DNA from 2 places in the Serratia sp. DFXYC6 genome. Region 1 is predicted to be linked to the other one. Evidence: predicted binding sites of a transcription regulator. Region 1 holds the regulator's gene; the other holds the start of a gene.
What was found. Region 1 encodes PurR, which represses purine synthesis genes. Its sites were predicted from a motif close to CANGCAAACGTTTGCNTG; they were not measured.

Region 1 (7,351 bases):
TTCGATTTGATCAAAGAAACGTTGCGCCTGACCAACCTCGGCGATCTGGCGCTGGGCGACATCGTCAATATCGAGCGCGCGGCGAAGTTCAATGACGAAATTGGCGGCCATTTGATGTCCGGCCATATTATCTGCACGGCGGAAGTGGCCAAGATTTATACCTCGGAAAATAACCGCCAGGTATGGCTGCGCATGCCGGATGCGGAATTGATGAAATATGTGCTGCACAAAGGTTTCATCGGCATCGACGGCATTAGCCTGACCATCGGCGAAGTGGTGAATAACCGTTTCTGCGTGCACCTGATCCCGGAAACGCTGGATCGCACCACGCTGGGTAAAAAACGCCTCGGCGACAAGGTGAACATCGAGATCGATCCGCAAACGCAGGCGGTGGTGGACACCGTCGAGCGCGTGCTGGCCAATCGGGAAGCGACGTTGGCCGCGGCGATGGCGCCGGCGCACAAAGACTGACAGCGATTCTGGCGTGACCGCCGGCATCGAATCATAAGCAGAGAGGAGAAACGCGTGAAGTTTTATGGGAAAACGTTGTTGTTAACCGCGTTGCTGGCGCTGAGCGCTTGCAGCAGTTCGCCTGAGCAGGGCGCGGGCGCGCAAATGGCCGATGCGGACGATACCTGCGGCGCTTCGCAGTATCAAAATTTTGTCGGCAAACCGATGACCTCGCTGGAAGGCGTGCGGATCGACGGCAAGGTGCGAGCCATTCCGTATAACTCTGCCGTCACCATGGATTTCAACCTGCGCCGTCTGAACTTCCTTGGCGACAGCGACGATAAAATTATTCGCGTTTATTGCGGTTAACCCGCAGGGTTCGAAAGAGCAAAAAAAAAGCCCCGGCGAAGATGTTGCCGGGGCTTTTTTATCGGGAAAGCGTTCAGCGGGCGACGCGAATGCCGCCTTCAACGCCTTTCGGGCTGAACACCACCTGCCATAACTGCAGATCGCGCGCCCGGAACGCGCCGGCGCAGGCGTTCAGGTAATAGCTGAACATCCGTTCGAAGCGTTCGGAATAGCGCTCGGCGAGCTGCGGCCACGCCTGTTTGAAGCGCTCGAACCAGGCCATCAGCGTGCGATCGTAGTCGGCGCCGATGTTGTGCCAGTCTTCCATCACGAAATGGCCTTCGCTGGCCTCGGCGATATGCCTCACGGAGGGCAGGCAACCGTTCGGGAAGATATATTTGTTGATCCAGGGATCGACGTTCATGTCGGTCTTGTTGGAGCCGATGGTGTGCAGCAGGAACAGGCCGTGCGGCGCCAGATTGCGCTCCACCACGTCGAAATAGGTGCGGTAGTTTTTCGGCCCGACGTGCTCGAACATGCCGACCGAGACAATGCGATCGAACTGCTGGTGCAGATCGCGGTAATCCTGCAACAGGATCTGCACATCCAGCCCGGCGCAGCGCGCCTGAGCCAGCTTCTGCTGTTCGGCGGAAATGGTCACGCCGACCACCGACACGCCGTAATTTTTCGCCGCATAGGCGGAAAGGCCGCCCCAGCCGCAGCCGATGTCCAGCAAACGCATGCCCGGCTGCAGCTGCAGTTTCTCGCAGATCATCCGCAGCTTGGCTTCCTGCGCTTCCTCCAGCGTGGTGGCGTCTTTCCAGTAGCCGCAGGAATACTGCATGTAAGGATCGAGCATCAGGGTAAACAGATCGTTGCCGAGATCGTAATGTTCTTTGCCGACGATCCAGGCGCGCTTTTTCGATTGCAGATTGGTCAGGCGCGCGGCGGCGATACGCAGGGTATCTTTCAGGTGGTGGGGGAGTTTCTTCTCCAGCCCGGCGCTGACCACGCGCTGGAAGAACATATCCAGCCGCTCGCACTCCCACCAACCGTCCATATAGCTTTCGCCCAGGCCCAGGGATCCTTGCTGCAAAACGCGTTTAAAGAATTCGGGATTTTTAACCTGAATATCGAAAGGGCGCGATCCGTTGATTTCGATACCGGCCAGACCGAGCATTTCGTGCGCGATACGGTACCACTGATTATCCTGGATGCTCAGATCTTCTATACACGATGAACTCATAGCTTCTCCATCACCTTCTTCTGACTGATGACCCGTTAGGAAACAGCTTAGACAATTTCTGCGGGTGCATACCTATACCAACGGGAAATAAGCCCGCGGCGTCTGATATCCGACTATGAACAGAGGAAATTTAAAGAAACGGCCCGACGCAAACGGCGCAGGATTAACGCCCCTTTAAAAAAAAGAGTGTGACGCAAGGCGCGTACACAATAGCTGATTGAGATATAGAGATTATAAGGTGTTACTTTACAAGGTTGTTTTTGAGTATAGGCGTGCCGAGGCGTTGACTCAACTGTAAATCGCACTCGGCACACATATTCTTTAAGTGATTATTAATCTTGGCAATTATGACGCTGAGTTAGCATGTTCCCGCTGTGCCTTTTGCTGCGCATCGGCCGCTTTTCCCCGCTGCAGGAAATAACCCAGCGCGGCCAGGACTACCGTAGATACCATCACCGTCACCGTCGCCAACAGCGGCTGGGCAATAAACGCCGACACCAGCATGCTTGCCACAAAACACAGCCCCAATTGCAGCGTATTTTGCAGCGCGGCGGCTTTGCCGCTGCTTTCCGGGAACGGCATCAGCGCATTCGCCACCATGATCGGGTAGCCGGCGCCGTTGACCAGCGCCATCACGCAGAACGGGATCAGCAGCGTGGTGAGCGTCGGATTGGTCAGGGTCGCCACCAGATACAGCGCCACCATGCTGACACCATAAGCTACCAGCAGCCACGGCAGCAGAGTTTTGCCATTGATGCGCTTAAGCGCGGCGCGGCAGCCGTAGCCGCCCAGCAGGAAGGCCAGCGTTTGCGGCACATAGCTCAGACCGATGTCGCTCGGGCTATAGCCCATATCGCCGAGGATGAACGGCGAACCGGTCAGCCAGGCGAAGAAACCGGCCGAGCAGGCGGCGTACATAGCGACGTTGCCGCTGAACACCGGAGATTTCAACAGTTGCCAGAAGCTGACGCCGTTTTTCGGCGCGTCGGCGGCGGGGGGCGTTTTGGCGCGCTCTTTGAGCAGCAGCGTCGGCAGCAGCAGCAGTGCGGTGATCACCAACAGCGCGGCGAAGATCGCACGCCAGCTGGCGTGGTTCAGCAGCCAGGCGCCAAGCAGCGGCGCCAGCGCTGGTGACAGCGCCACCAGCGGCATGATGGTGGCGAACACGCGGTTGGCCTGGCCTTCGCGATAGCGGTCGACCACCAGCGCTTGCCAGATGGCGGTGGCGGAACAGACGCCGACGGCCTGAATAAAGCGCAGTATCCAGAGCTGCACGGCATTTTCTACCCACAGCATGCCCAGGCAGCCGAGCGCGAACAGCGTCAGGCCAATCAATAATACCGGTTTGCGGCCCAGTCGGTCGGAGAGGGGCCCCCACAGCAGTTGCGCGAAGGCGAAGCCGGCCAGAAAGATGCTCAGGCTGGCGCTGACCGCGCCGGCGGAAATTTGCAGTTCCTCCCGCATGGCGCCGAAGGCGGGCAGGTACATATCGGTCGCCAGATAACCCAGCATGCTCAGGCCGGCGAGGTAGAACATAAAGCCAAAAGAATTTCGCATGGTATTTCTCGTTAATATTTTAGTGTCGCAGGTTTTTAGCGCCGGCCAGTGTATCCGGCTGGATCTCTGCTTGTGAAACGGTAATATTTGCAAAGTGCTGTTAAAAAAATTGAAGGCAAAGCGATGTGGTCTGAATATTCTCTTGAAGTTGTTGACGCGGTCGCGCGCACCGGCAGTTTCAGCGCGGCGGCGCAGGAGCTGCACCGGGTGCCGTCGGCGGTGAGCTATACCGTGCGGCAACTGGAACAATGGCTTGCGGTGCCGCTGTTTGAGCGGCGTCACCGTGATGTGGAGTTGACGCCGGCCGGCGCGCTGTTTATCAAGGATGCGAGAGTTGTTATCAAAAAAATGCTCGACACCCGTCGCCACTGTCAGCAGGTGGCCAACGGGTGGCGCGGCCAGCTGAATATCGCAGTCGACATCATCGTCAAACCCCAGCGCAGCCGCCAGCTGGTGCTGGATTTCTACCGCCATTTCCCCGATGTTGAACTGATGCTGCAACCCGAAGTGTTCAACGGCGTTTGGGATGCGTTGGTGGACGGCAGGGTGGACATGGCGATCGGCGCCACGCGCGCGGTGCCGGTCGGCGGCGGCTTTGCCTTCCGCGATATGGGCTACATGAACTGGCTGTGCGTAGTCAGCCCACAGCATCCGCTGGCGCAGCTGGCAGGGCCGTTAAATGACGATCGGTTGAGGCCGTACCCTGCGCTTTGTCTGGAAGACACCTCGCGCAATCTGCCCAAGCGCGTCACCTGGACGCTGGATAACCAGCGGCGGCTGGTGGTGCCGGACTGGACATCGGCGCTCGACTGTCTGTGCGCCGGGCTGTGCGTCGGCATGATGCCGGCGCATCGGGCGCTGCCGCTGGTGCAGCGCGGTGAGCTGAAGGCGTTGCAGCTGCAGCAGCCGTTTCCCGCCAGCCCTTGCTGCCTGACCTGGCAGCAGGATAAACCGTCGCCGGCGATGAGTTGGCTGCTGGCGTATCTGGGCGATGGCGAGACGCTGAATCAGGAGTGGCTGAGCGAGGCGGCGCCGGAAGCCGTGCAGGCTTCCGGCTCAGGGGATTAGCGGCGGTAGTCGATGAACGGACCGTCGGCGACCGAACGGCGTTCCACCAGCTTCGGATGCACTTCGATCACCTGCGATTCTTCGCGCTTGCTGATGATGCGATCCAGCAGCATGGTGAAGGCCATTTCTCCCAGGCGCTCTTTAGGCTGGTGAATGGTGGTCAGCGCTGGAGTGAAGTAGCGGGCGTTGCGCACGTTGTCATAGCCGATCACGGAAATATCCTGCGGCACTCGCAGCCCCAGCTCATCAGCGGCGCAGATGGCGCCCATCGCCATGATGTCGCCGCCGCAAAATACCGCGGTCGGCCGCTGTTTTTGCGACAGGATTTGGTGCATCGCCTTGTAGCCGGACTCCGGCTCGAAGTCACCCTGGACGATCCACTCTTCGCGAATGTCGATATGCGCTTCCTGCAGCGCCTTCATAAAGCCCTGATGACGGCCGCCGCCGGTGTTGCGCGACAGCTGGCCCGGGATGGCGCCGATATCGCGGTGACCGCGCTCGATCAGGTAACGGCCGGCCAGATAGCCGCCTTCGAACGCGTTATCGATGATGGTGTCGGTGAAGTCGCCGCGCGCAGCGCCCCAGTCCATCACCACCATCGGGATATTACGGTAGTCCTCCAGCATGCCCAGCAGTTGATCCGGGTATTCGGAACACATGACCAGCAGGCCGTCGACGCGCTTTTGCGCCAGCATCGCCAGGTAGGCGCGCTGCTTGTCCAGATTGTTGTGCGAGTTGCACAGGATCAGGGTGTAACCTTTGCTGTAGCAGCTGTTTTCCACCGCCTCGATCACTTCGGCAAAATAGGGCGCTTCGCTCGAGGTGGCCAGCAGACCGATAGACTTGGTGTGATTGACTTTCAGGCTGCGCGCCACGGCGCTCGGCGAGTAGTGCAGCTCTTTGATCGCGGCCCACACGGCCGCTTTGGTCTCTTCGGCGACGAAACGAGTCTTATTGATGACGTGCGAAACGGTGGTGGTGGAAACGCCCGCGCGTTTGGCCACATCTTTAATCGTTGCCATGTAAGGAATGACTCCTGAACTCACATGTTTACAGCATGTAAGTGTGATGTTAATCGTTTGCCTACGTAGATCCTTCTCCAGAGAAGCGAAAACTGAGTTTTTAGTGTGTTGAAGTCTTCAGCGCTTAATCAGGAGGGGCATGGATGCCGGTACGCAGTTGTGAACTGCGAATTTTGTCGCATATTGAACAAAAGTGGAAGAGGTAATCGAGATTATAAACCGGGAAATGATAACAAGATTTTATCGGCGAACTGTGGGAAAATGATTTGACGTACTAATTGTGCGCCTTTTATCCTTAGGAAAGCCCATTTTAAAGGAGTTGTCATGGATACCGATCTGAAGATGTCTCTGTTCACTACCGTCGGCGCGTTGGCGATGATCATCGCTTTCAGCTTTGTCGCCGCGTTGAACTGATCTCCCGCCGGTTTTAAAAAAGGCGCAGCCTGGCTGCGCCTCGTCACTTCGGCAAGGCCTGCGTTTACGCCAGGTTTTCCGCCGCAAATTTCCAGTTGACCAACGCCCAGAAGTTTTCCAGGTATTTTGGACGCGCATTGCGGTAATCGATGTAATACGCGTGTTCCCACACGTCAACGGTCAGCAGCGGTTTATCTTCACCGGTCAGCGGAGTTGCCGCGTTGGAGGTGTTGACGATCGCCAGCGCACCGTCTGGTTTTTTCACCAGCCAGGTCCAGCCGGCGCCGAAGTTTTTCACGGCGGCATCGGTGAACTGCTCTTTGAACGCAGCGAAAGAGCCGAAGGATTTGACGATCGCCGCCGCCAGTTCGCCCTGCGGTTCACCGCCGCCCTGTGGCGACAGGCAGTGCCAGTAGAAGGTGTGGTTCCACACCTGCGCGGCGTTGTTGAACACGCCGCCGTTGGAGGTCTTGATGATCTCTTCGAGCGATTTGCCCTCGAACTCGCTGCCTTTCACCAGGTTGTTCAGGTTAACCACGTAGGTATTGTGGTGTTTGCCGTAGTGGTATTCCAGGGTCTCGGCGGAGATGTGCGGCTCGAGCGCGTTTTTCTCATACGGTAATGCAGGTAATTCAAACGACATTGCTTCCTCCTTTACAGCGCCACTTTCTTCCCGCCCAGGCGGGAGCCAGATGGGCCGTTTTTTATTGTGGTCATTCAATCTTAACAATTTTCATCATAAAAAACAGGAGGAAAAGCGAGAAATGCGCGTGGGGGAGTGCGATGGGCGATAGCTTGAGCAGGCGGTTGCGACCGGGGCCGCAACCGCGCAGAACAGGGAATTAACGGATGGTTTTCGGCGTCACTACGCGGCGTGCGCCGATGTAATGGTTTTGCCAATAATCGTTGTCGAGCTGGCTGATGCGGATCTCTTCGCCGGTGCGCGGCGACTGGATGAATTTGCCGTTGCCGAGATAGACGCCGACATGGTCCGCCACGCCGCGGTTGTTGATGCGGAAGAACACCAAATCGCCGCTTTCCAGTTCGCTTTTCTTGATCGGCGCCGCGTCGCGAAGGTGATACATTTCGTTGGCGGTGCGCGGCATCTTGATTTTCACCACGTCCTTATAGGCGTAATAGATAAGGCCGCTGCAGTCGAAGCCGGTGCGCGGCGAGCTGCCGCCCCAGCGGTAAGGCTTGCCCATCTGATCCATCAGCTTGGCCATCGCGGTCTGTTTGGCATGCT
Region 2 (7,351 bases), 180 kb from region 1:
AAAATGCCTCGAAAATGCCGATGCTTGTCTCAGATTTTTCTTGAAGAAAAATAAGCCTTACGCTAGCGTGGGAAGGTAACAAAAAAGAGTTAGCGTGCTCTTTTTCGTCGCACCTCAAATCTTATTCTTATCATCCATAATGATAATAGCGAACATTTCCCGCCTCTCCGTGCGGGATTCTTTTTCCCGCCGCTGTCGCCCCAATCTGGTGCTTTATGTTGAGATTTCGTTGCCGATAATTTACATTCGCTGTCTGAGAAACCTCAACCTCCCGCGGTGGCCAGGCTGGCAACGGGTGGGCGTTCAGGAGCAAAAGACGTGCAAATGACCCTCATGGAATACATCACTCGGCACTTTAACGGCGATCTTCATCAGTACGCGCAGTCGGAAGGCGTCAGCCGTGAACAAATCATTAGTTGGATAAATAATGAATGTCACGTGATCAAAGGCAGACTGTTTATGCCGGTGAAGCATCTCCCGGTTGAACAAGCCCAGTGATGACGAAAAAAAACCCCGCCAGGCGGGGTTTTCTGTTTCTGATAGCACGGAAAATCAGAAGTTATAGCCGACCACGAGGTAATAACCCCAACCGGTAGACTTGATCGGGCCCTGCGGGGTGCCGATATCCGCGCCATCCTGCCACTGACCGCCGTTATGGAAATAACGCGCCACGAAAGAATAGTGCCAGTGATCGTAGTTCAGCGCCAAAATATGGCTGGAGGCGATAGAGTTGCCGGTGCGCACCTGTTTGCCGTTGATCGCGTTACCACTGTCCTTGCCCAGATCGGAACCGAAGTCGAAGTTGGTGAAGCCGATGTAGCTCAGGTTGCCGCCCCACACCTGGGTCAGCGGTACGAAGTATTTCACCTTGAAGCGGTAACCGTCCCAGCTGTTCTCGTTGGCAGCCTGGTAGTTTTCCCACTGGTATTTGGCATAGATGTTCATCGACAGGCTCATCGGCAGGCCGGTGTCGATATCGGTGCCCAGACCCATGTACCAGGTGTTTTGACGGCCGTCGGCGTTGTGGCCCAGATCATAGATGTAGTTGTTGGCGAAGTACCACTCTTTGAACGGACCGAAGCTCAGATCGGTGCCGGTCAGTTTGTCGATGGAGAAACGTGGTTCAATCTCCATAAACAGTGGGGAGCCTTTGTCCCAGATACCGCGATCCGGGGTGTTGCCTACGCCGAAGAACTTCGGCACGTCAACGTAACCGTAGAAATCGAACCAGTCTTTCTTGGCGAAGGCTTCGTATTCGAGATACACATCGTTATTCAGCTGCGGCCCGAAACGGGTGTGGTAGCTGCCCACCACGTTGACGCTCTGGTGCCACCAGTCGGAGACATATTGACTGTCTTTGCTATCAGCCATTGATGATGCACTGTAAGACGCTGCGAGCAGTACACCTGCTGCGAGAGCTATTTTTTTCATTTTATTACCACATGCTTAAAGGGCCATTTCCTGCCCGTTTAGAAAAGATGACAATGAGTCTGCCGACACCTGGCGTTGTCTTCACACAGAAACTCGGATGACGCGCGCATTATAGAAACCACTGACTGTAAGAATCTGTGATCCAGTTACGCATTTCGCGAATAGGTAATCGATTGCGTTCACATTTGTCAAATTATGTTTCATGCAAATTCACATTCGCTGTGATTTTTGTCATGCACCGCGTTTTTTAGCGCAGTTTTTGAGCCAAATGACATCAGGGCGTCATCACGAGGTGGAAAAGAAAAAGCCGACGCGCCAGCGCCGGCCTTCATCAGCATCAGGAGAAAGTACGGAACGTGAAATCAGTTCACCGCCGGCACCGCTTTGGCGATGTTTTCCTGGCGGAACGCCACCTCTTCACCGTTTTTCACCTCCCAACTGGCGACCGGAATATCGGTCTTGGGCGCCGCCGCGACGACCGAGCCGTAAATCAGCTTGTCGTCGCGACGCAAAATATAAACGTCGAGCTGATATTCATGTCGCAAATTCGCCGTGGTCAGGCGAACGGTATCGCCGCGCTCATAGTGATGCACGTCGATTTCAGGCTGTTGAATAAATTGAATGTCGCTTCTCATCGTCGTCGTTCCTTCAGGCAACATGGCTAGTTAAATTCTAGTTCAACATTGCGACGACAGCGGATAATTTCCGTTAATTTCCGCGAGTTGCCCGCCAACAGATCAGCGAACCGAGAGTGACCATCGCCACGCCCTGCCAGAAATTGACGGTCAGCGAGGTGTGCAACACCAACGCGGCGAACACCGCCGACAGCACCGGGGTAAAATAGGAGACGGTGGCCAGCAGCGTCATGTTGCCGTGCAAGATGCCGACGTTCCAGGCGGCATACCCCGCCCCCATCGCCACCCCGGCGCACAGCAGCGTTACGGTCACGCCGAGGCTGAACTGCATGCCGCTTTCCGCGCTGAAGGCGTACTTCAGCCACAGCGCCAGCGCGGTCAGCACGATGAACAGCACCACGCCGTTGCTGCCCTGGGCGATCTTCTTGGTCAGGTTGCAATACAGCGCCCAGATCACCGCACCGCTGAAGGCCAGCGCGTAGCTGAGCGGGTTGCTGCGCACGTTGGCCAGCATCTGCGCCGGCGACCAGCCGCCCTCGCCGCTCATGATCCAACCGATGCCGAACAGCGACAGCAGCAGCCCCGGCAGCAGCCACCATTTCGCTCTTTGGCCGTTAAGCACCAACGCCATCAGCACGGTGAAACAGGGCCACAGGTAGTTGATCATGCCCACTTCTATCGCCTGCAGGCGGGTATTGGCGTAGCCGAGCGACAGCGACAGGCAGATCTCGTAACTGACGAACAGCAGGCTGCCGACGATGAGATAAGGCCGCGGAAAGCTGCGCCATTTCGGCACGCCGAGCGCCACCAGCAAAAACACCGCGCTGACGCTGTAGATCATCGCCGCGCCGCCGATCGGCCCCAGCCCTTCGCTGACGCTGCGGATCAGGCCGACGACGCTGCTCCACAGCACGATGGCCAACAAACCGAGCAACGTGGCGCGGGTACGCAAGGGCAAAGCGGGCATAAGGCAGGTCCAATAGGTTATTTTTTATCAGTTTTTTCACTCTACTGCCGCACGCGCCAAAAAGAAAGGCGGGAAACTCCCGCCTGTGAATTTATTGCTGCGGTTGCCGCTCCAACTGCGGCGGCGGCTGACGAAAACGTCGGGTCAGCCAGGCCAAATAGCCGAAACCCAGCGTCGCCCAGATAAGCCCCATGGTCAGCGAGCTCTTCTCCAGATTCAGCCACAGCACCCCCACCGTCAACGCCCCCACCAGCGGCAGGAACAGGAAGTTGAAGCGATCCTTCCAGCTTTTGTTGCGCCCTTCGCGAATAAAGAAGTGGCTGACCACCGACAGGTTAACGAAGGTAAAGGCCACCAGCGCGCCAAAGTTGATCAGCGCCGTAGCAGTCACCAGATCGAACGACAGCGCCGACAACGCCACCAGCCCGACCATCAGTACGTTCAGCGCCGGCGTACGCCATTTGGGGTGGATATAGCCGAAGAATTTCTCCGGGAACACGTTGTCACGCCCCATCACATACAGCAGGCGCGACACGCTGGCGTGCGACGCCAGGCCGGAAGCCAACGTGTTGATAAAGGTCACGCACAGGAAGATCGACTGGAACAGCTTGCCGCCGACGTACAGCGCGATCTCCGGCAGCGCGGCGTCGGGTTGGTGAAAGCGTTGAATGGTCGGGAAAAACAGCTGGATAAAGAACGAAACGCTAATAAAGATCACCCCGCCGTACAGCGCAGTCAGGAAGATGGCGCGCGGAATAACCTTGGCGGCGTCGGGCGTCTCCTCGCACAGCGTGGTGACCGCGTCAAAACCGAGGAACGAGAAGCACAGGATAGTCGCGCCGGTAATGATCGGCAGCAGGTGGGCATTCTCGCTGAGGAACGGCCGCAGGCTCCACACCGTGCCCATCCCCTCGCCGTTGTGCAGGCCGCGCACCACCAGGTAGATAAATACCAGAATGATCGCCACCTGCGCCAGCACGAACAGGGTATTGAAGTTGGCCACCAGATTGACGCTTTTCAGGTTGATGGCGGTGATCAGGATAACGAAGCCCACCACCCACACCCAGGGCGGCACTTCCGGGAACAGCGCGGTCAGGTAAATCTTCGCCAGCAGCGTGTTGATCATCGGCAGGAACAGATAATCCAGCAGCGACGACCACCCCACCAGAAAACCGACGTGCGGGTTGATCGCCTTCTGCGCATAGGTGTAGGCAGAGCCGGCGGTAGGAAACTGGCGCACCAGTTTGCCGTAGCTGATGGCGGTGAACAACACGCCGGCCAGCGCCAGCAAATAGGAGGTCGGCACATGGCCGTCGGTGAGGCCGGAGACAATGCCGAAGGTGTCGAACACTGTCATCGGGGTCAGATAGGCCAGGCCCATCATCACCACCTGCCACAGCTTGAGGGATTTGCGCAGCTGCGGTTTGCCCGCCGGGCCGCTGTCGATGGCTTTAGTCGTCATGGCAGTTCCCCTTTTGGTCCTCTGCTGTCAACCGTGCAACGTCATTCAGAGAGGCCGCGGGGAAACTGCTGTTCAGGCGGCGGGAAAAACGATTTGGGGTCACTGTCGGGCGGCCGGCGACCGGCCCGTAGGCACTGCGGCACAGGCAGACGCCTGCGCATGGGGATGACTGAGTCATGGTTATTTCCTCGTCGGCGTCCTGTACGCCGTGATAGAAGAAATTCTGTACCGCAGCGCGCAGCCTCACCGGCCACAGGAGAGCCGATGAAATGCGCCGGACGCGCGCGGTAGTCGTTAGGTGAGCGGGATCAGGCGTTTTTCAGCATCCACTCGATTTCGGTTTCGGTGATCAGGCGCTCGAACTGCACCAGCTCGTCGGTTTTGCAGGCCAGGTAGACATGGCTGAAGCGTTCGCCCAGCAATGCATTGAGCACCGGCTGATGCTCAAACTCGTACAGCGCGTCGCTCTGGCGGATTGGGAACGGCAGCCCGTCCTGCTCCAGCCCGTTGCCGGTCACCGGCTCAGGCAGCGGCAATGCGGTTTCCAGGCCGTAGACGATGCCGGCCAGAATGGTCGCCATCACCAGATAAGGGTTGGCGTCGGCGCCCGCCACGCGATACTCCACGCGGTGGTTGTCGCGATCGCCGCAGGGAATGCGCAGCGCCACGGTGCGGTTGTTATGCCCCCAGGAAGCCTGGGTCGGCACATACATGCCGGGCTGGAAACGGCGATAGGCGTTGACGTTCGGCGCCAGCAGCGCCATCGAGGACGGCATCAGGGCGATCATGCCCGCCAACGCCTGTTTCAGCAGCGCCGAATCTTCGCCGTCGTCGTCGGCGAACACATTGTCGCCTTGCGCATTCAGCATGCTGATGTGCACGTGCATGCCGCTGCCGGCGTGCTCTTCATACGGTTTGGCCATAAAGGTGGCTTGCATGTTGTGGTTCTCGGCCACCATGCGCACCAACCGTTTCAGCGCCAGCGCATGGTCGCAGGCCTGCAGCACATCATCGGTATGGTGCAGGTTGACTTCGAACTGCCCCGGCGACGCCTCCGCCACCGCGCCGTCCGCCGGAATGCCCTGCAAACGGGCCAGCTCGTCGATTTCGCTCAGCACATCGGCGAAATGGTTCAGGTTATCGACGGAGTACACCTGGCTTTGGGTGTTGCGCTCCTGGGTTCCCGGCGCGCAAGGCGGCTGCAGATAGCCCTCCGCATCGCGTTGACGATCGATGAGATAGAACTCCAACTCTACCGCTACCACGGGGGAAAGCCCGCGCTGACGCAAACGCTGCCACACTCGGTTCAGCACATTGCGCGGTTCAACGTCAAAGGGAGTGCCATCTTCATCCAGCATGGTGAGCAGCACCTGCGCGATATATTGCGGATCCGCCGCCGACGGCGTCAGCGTGCCCGGCACCGGCACGCACACGTGATCCGGCTCGCCCAACTCCTGCCCCAGCCCGGCCTCTTCTACGACGTTGCCGAGAATATCCATCGCAAATACCGACGCAGGGAAATAACAGCCCTTCTCCAGTTTGTTCAGGCCGCCGACCGGGATGCGTTTGCCGCGGAAGCTGCCGTTCAGATCGGTCAGCAGTACGTCGACATGTTGGGTTAACGGATAACGTTCCAAATACTTCTTCACTTCGCGCTGGAACGCGCTACTTCGTCTCTCTTCACTGTGCTGAACAAAGTTTTCCACTTCTACGATGTTGGTCTGCATGGTTCACCCGCCGTTTGTGTTTTGCTGTCGTCGATGTTTATTGACCGTCTTGTTCAATATAATGCCCACAAATGAAACGTAGATGAAACAAATTTGTTTTGCAAGTGTTACTTTTGGTTTGAATATTGCCCAATCGACTGCTAGATTTATAGAATATTGAACGAAATCGGCGGTGGAGAAGCTTATCGTTCATAATTTCGAACGTACCAAGGGGATAGCATGGACAATATATTTAACAGACCAGTCATCGGCGTCGTCATGTGCAGGTATAGGTTAAACGGGCACCTCACACAGACCTTGCAAGAAAAGTACCTGAATGCCGTTATCACCGCCGGCGGCTTGCCGATCGCCCTGCCGCACGCGCTGGCGGAGCCGGAAATGCTGGCGGAACTGTTGCCACGCCTCGACGGCATTTTGCTGCCGGGCAGCCCCAGTAATGTGCAGCCGCACCTTTATGGTGAAAACGGCGATGAGCCTGACGCCGATCCTGGCCGAGACGCGTTGAGCCTGGCGCTGCTCCGCCAGGCGTTCGACAGGCGCATTCCCCTTTTCGCCATTTGCCGCGGCATGCAGGAGATGGTGGTCGCCACCCAAGGCACCCTGCATCGCCGCCTGTACGAACTGCCCGAGCTGCTGGAGCATCGTGAAGATCACGACCTGCCGCTGGAACAGCAATACGCCCCCGCCCATGAAGTCATCGTTCAGGAAGGGGGGCTGCTTTCGCAACTGATACCGGATTGCAACAGATTCTGGGTGAACTCGCTGCACGGCCAGGGCGCCAAAACCCTGGGCGCGAGCGTTCGCATCGAGGCGCACGCCGCCGACGGACTGGTGGAGGCGATCAGCGTGCGCGATCAGCCCTTCGCGCTCGGCGTGCAGTGGCACCCGGAGTGGAACAGTGACGAGTACGCCCTGTCGCGCCTGTTGTTTGATGGTTTCATCACCGCCTGTCGGAACTATCAAAAGGAAAAACGCCCATGAGCGACGTCAGCTTGGCACCGGGAAAACGTCTGTCGCAGATCCGTCAACAATTGGGGTTGTCGCAGCGCCGGGTCGCCGAACTGTCTGGGTTAACCCACAGCGCCATCAGTACTATCGAGCAAGATAAGGTCAGTCCGGCCATCAGCAC

Region 2: AC2CGQ_RS09370 (nucleoside-specific channel-forming protein Tsx) is a predicted target of PurR. The motif match lies at 1,594-1,611, and genes of this name have one in related genera.

Annotation. Positions count from the first base shown of each region.
Region 1 covers NZ_JBXUNV010000001.1:1,734,713-1,742,063, reverse strand. The annotation lists gene AC2CGQ_RS08420 (riboflavin synthase) at 1-471, shown strand, start outside; gene AC2CGQ_RS08415 (I78 family peptidase inhibitor) at 526-819, shown strand; gene cfa (cyclopropane fatty acyl phospholipid synthase) at 893-2,044, opposite strand; gene punC (purine nucleoside transporter PunC) at 2,390-3,601, opposite strand; gene punR (DNA-binding transcriptional activator PunR) at 3,725-4,669, shown strand; gene purR (HTH-type transcriptional repressor PurR) at 4,666-5,691, opposite strand; gene cydH (cytochrome bd-I oxidase subunit CydH) at 6,016-6,105, shown strand; gene sodB (superoxide dismutase [Fe]) at 6,170-6,748, opposite strand; gene AC2CGQ_RS08380 (C40 family peptidase) at 6,948-7,351, opposite strand, start outside.
Region 2 covers NZ_JBXUNV010000001.1:1,916,905-1,924,255, forward strand. The annotation lists gene AC2CGQ_RS09365 (hypothetical protein) at 319-498, shown strand; gene AC2CGQ_RS09370 (nucleoside-specific channel-forming protein Tsx) at 553-1,431, opposite strand; gene AC2CGQ_RS09375 (hypothetical protein) at 1,794-2,066, opposite strand; gene yddG (aromatic amino acid DMT transporter YddG) at 2,140-3,033, opposite strand; gene AC2CGQ_RS09385 (APC family permease) at 3,125-4,495, opposite strand; gene AC2CGQ_RS09390 (glutamine synthetase family protein) at 4,804-6,222, opposite strand; gene puuD (gamma-glutamyl-gamma-aminobutyrate hydrolase) at 6,442-7,203, shown strand; gene puuR (HTH-type transcriptional regulator PuuR) at 7,200-7,351, shown strand, end outside.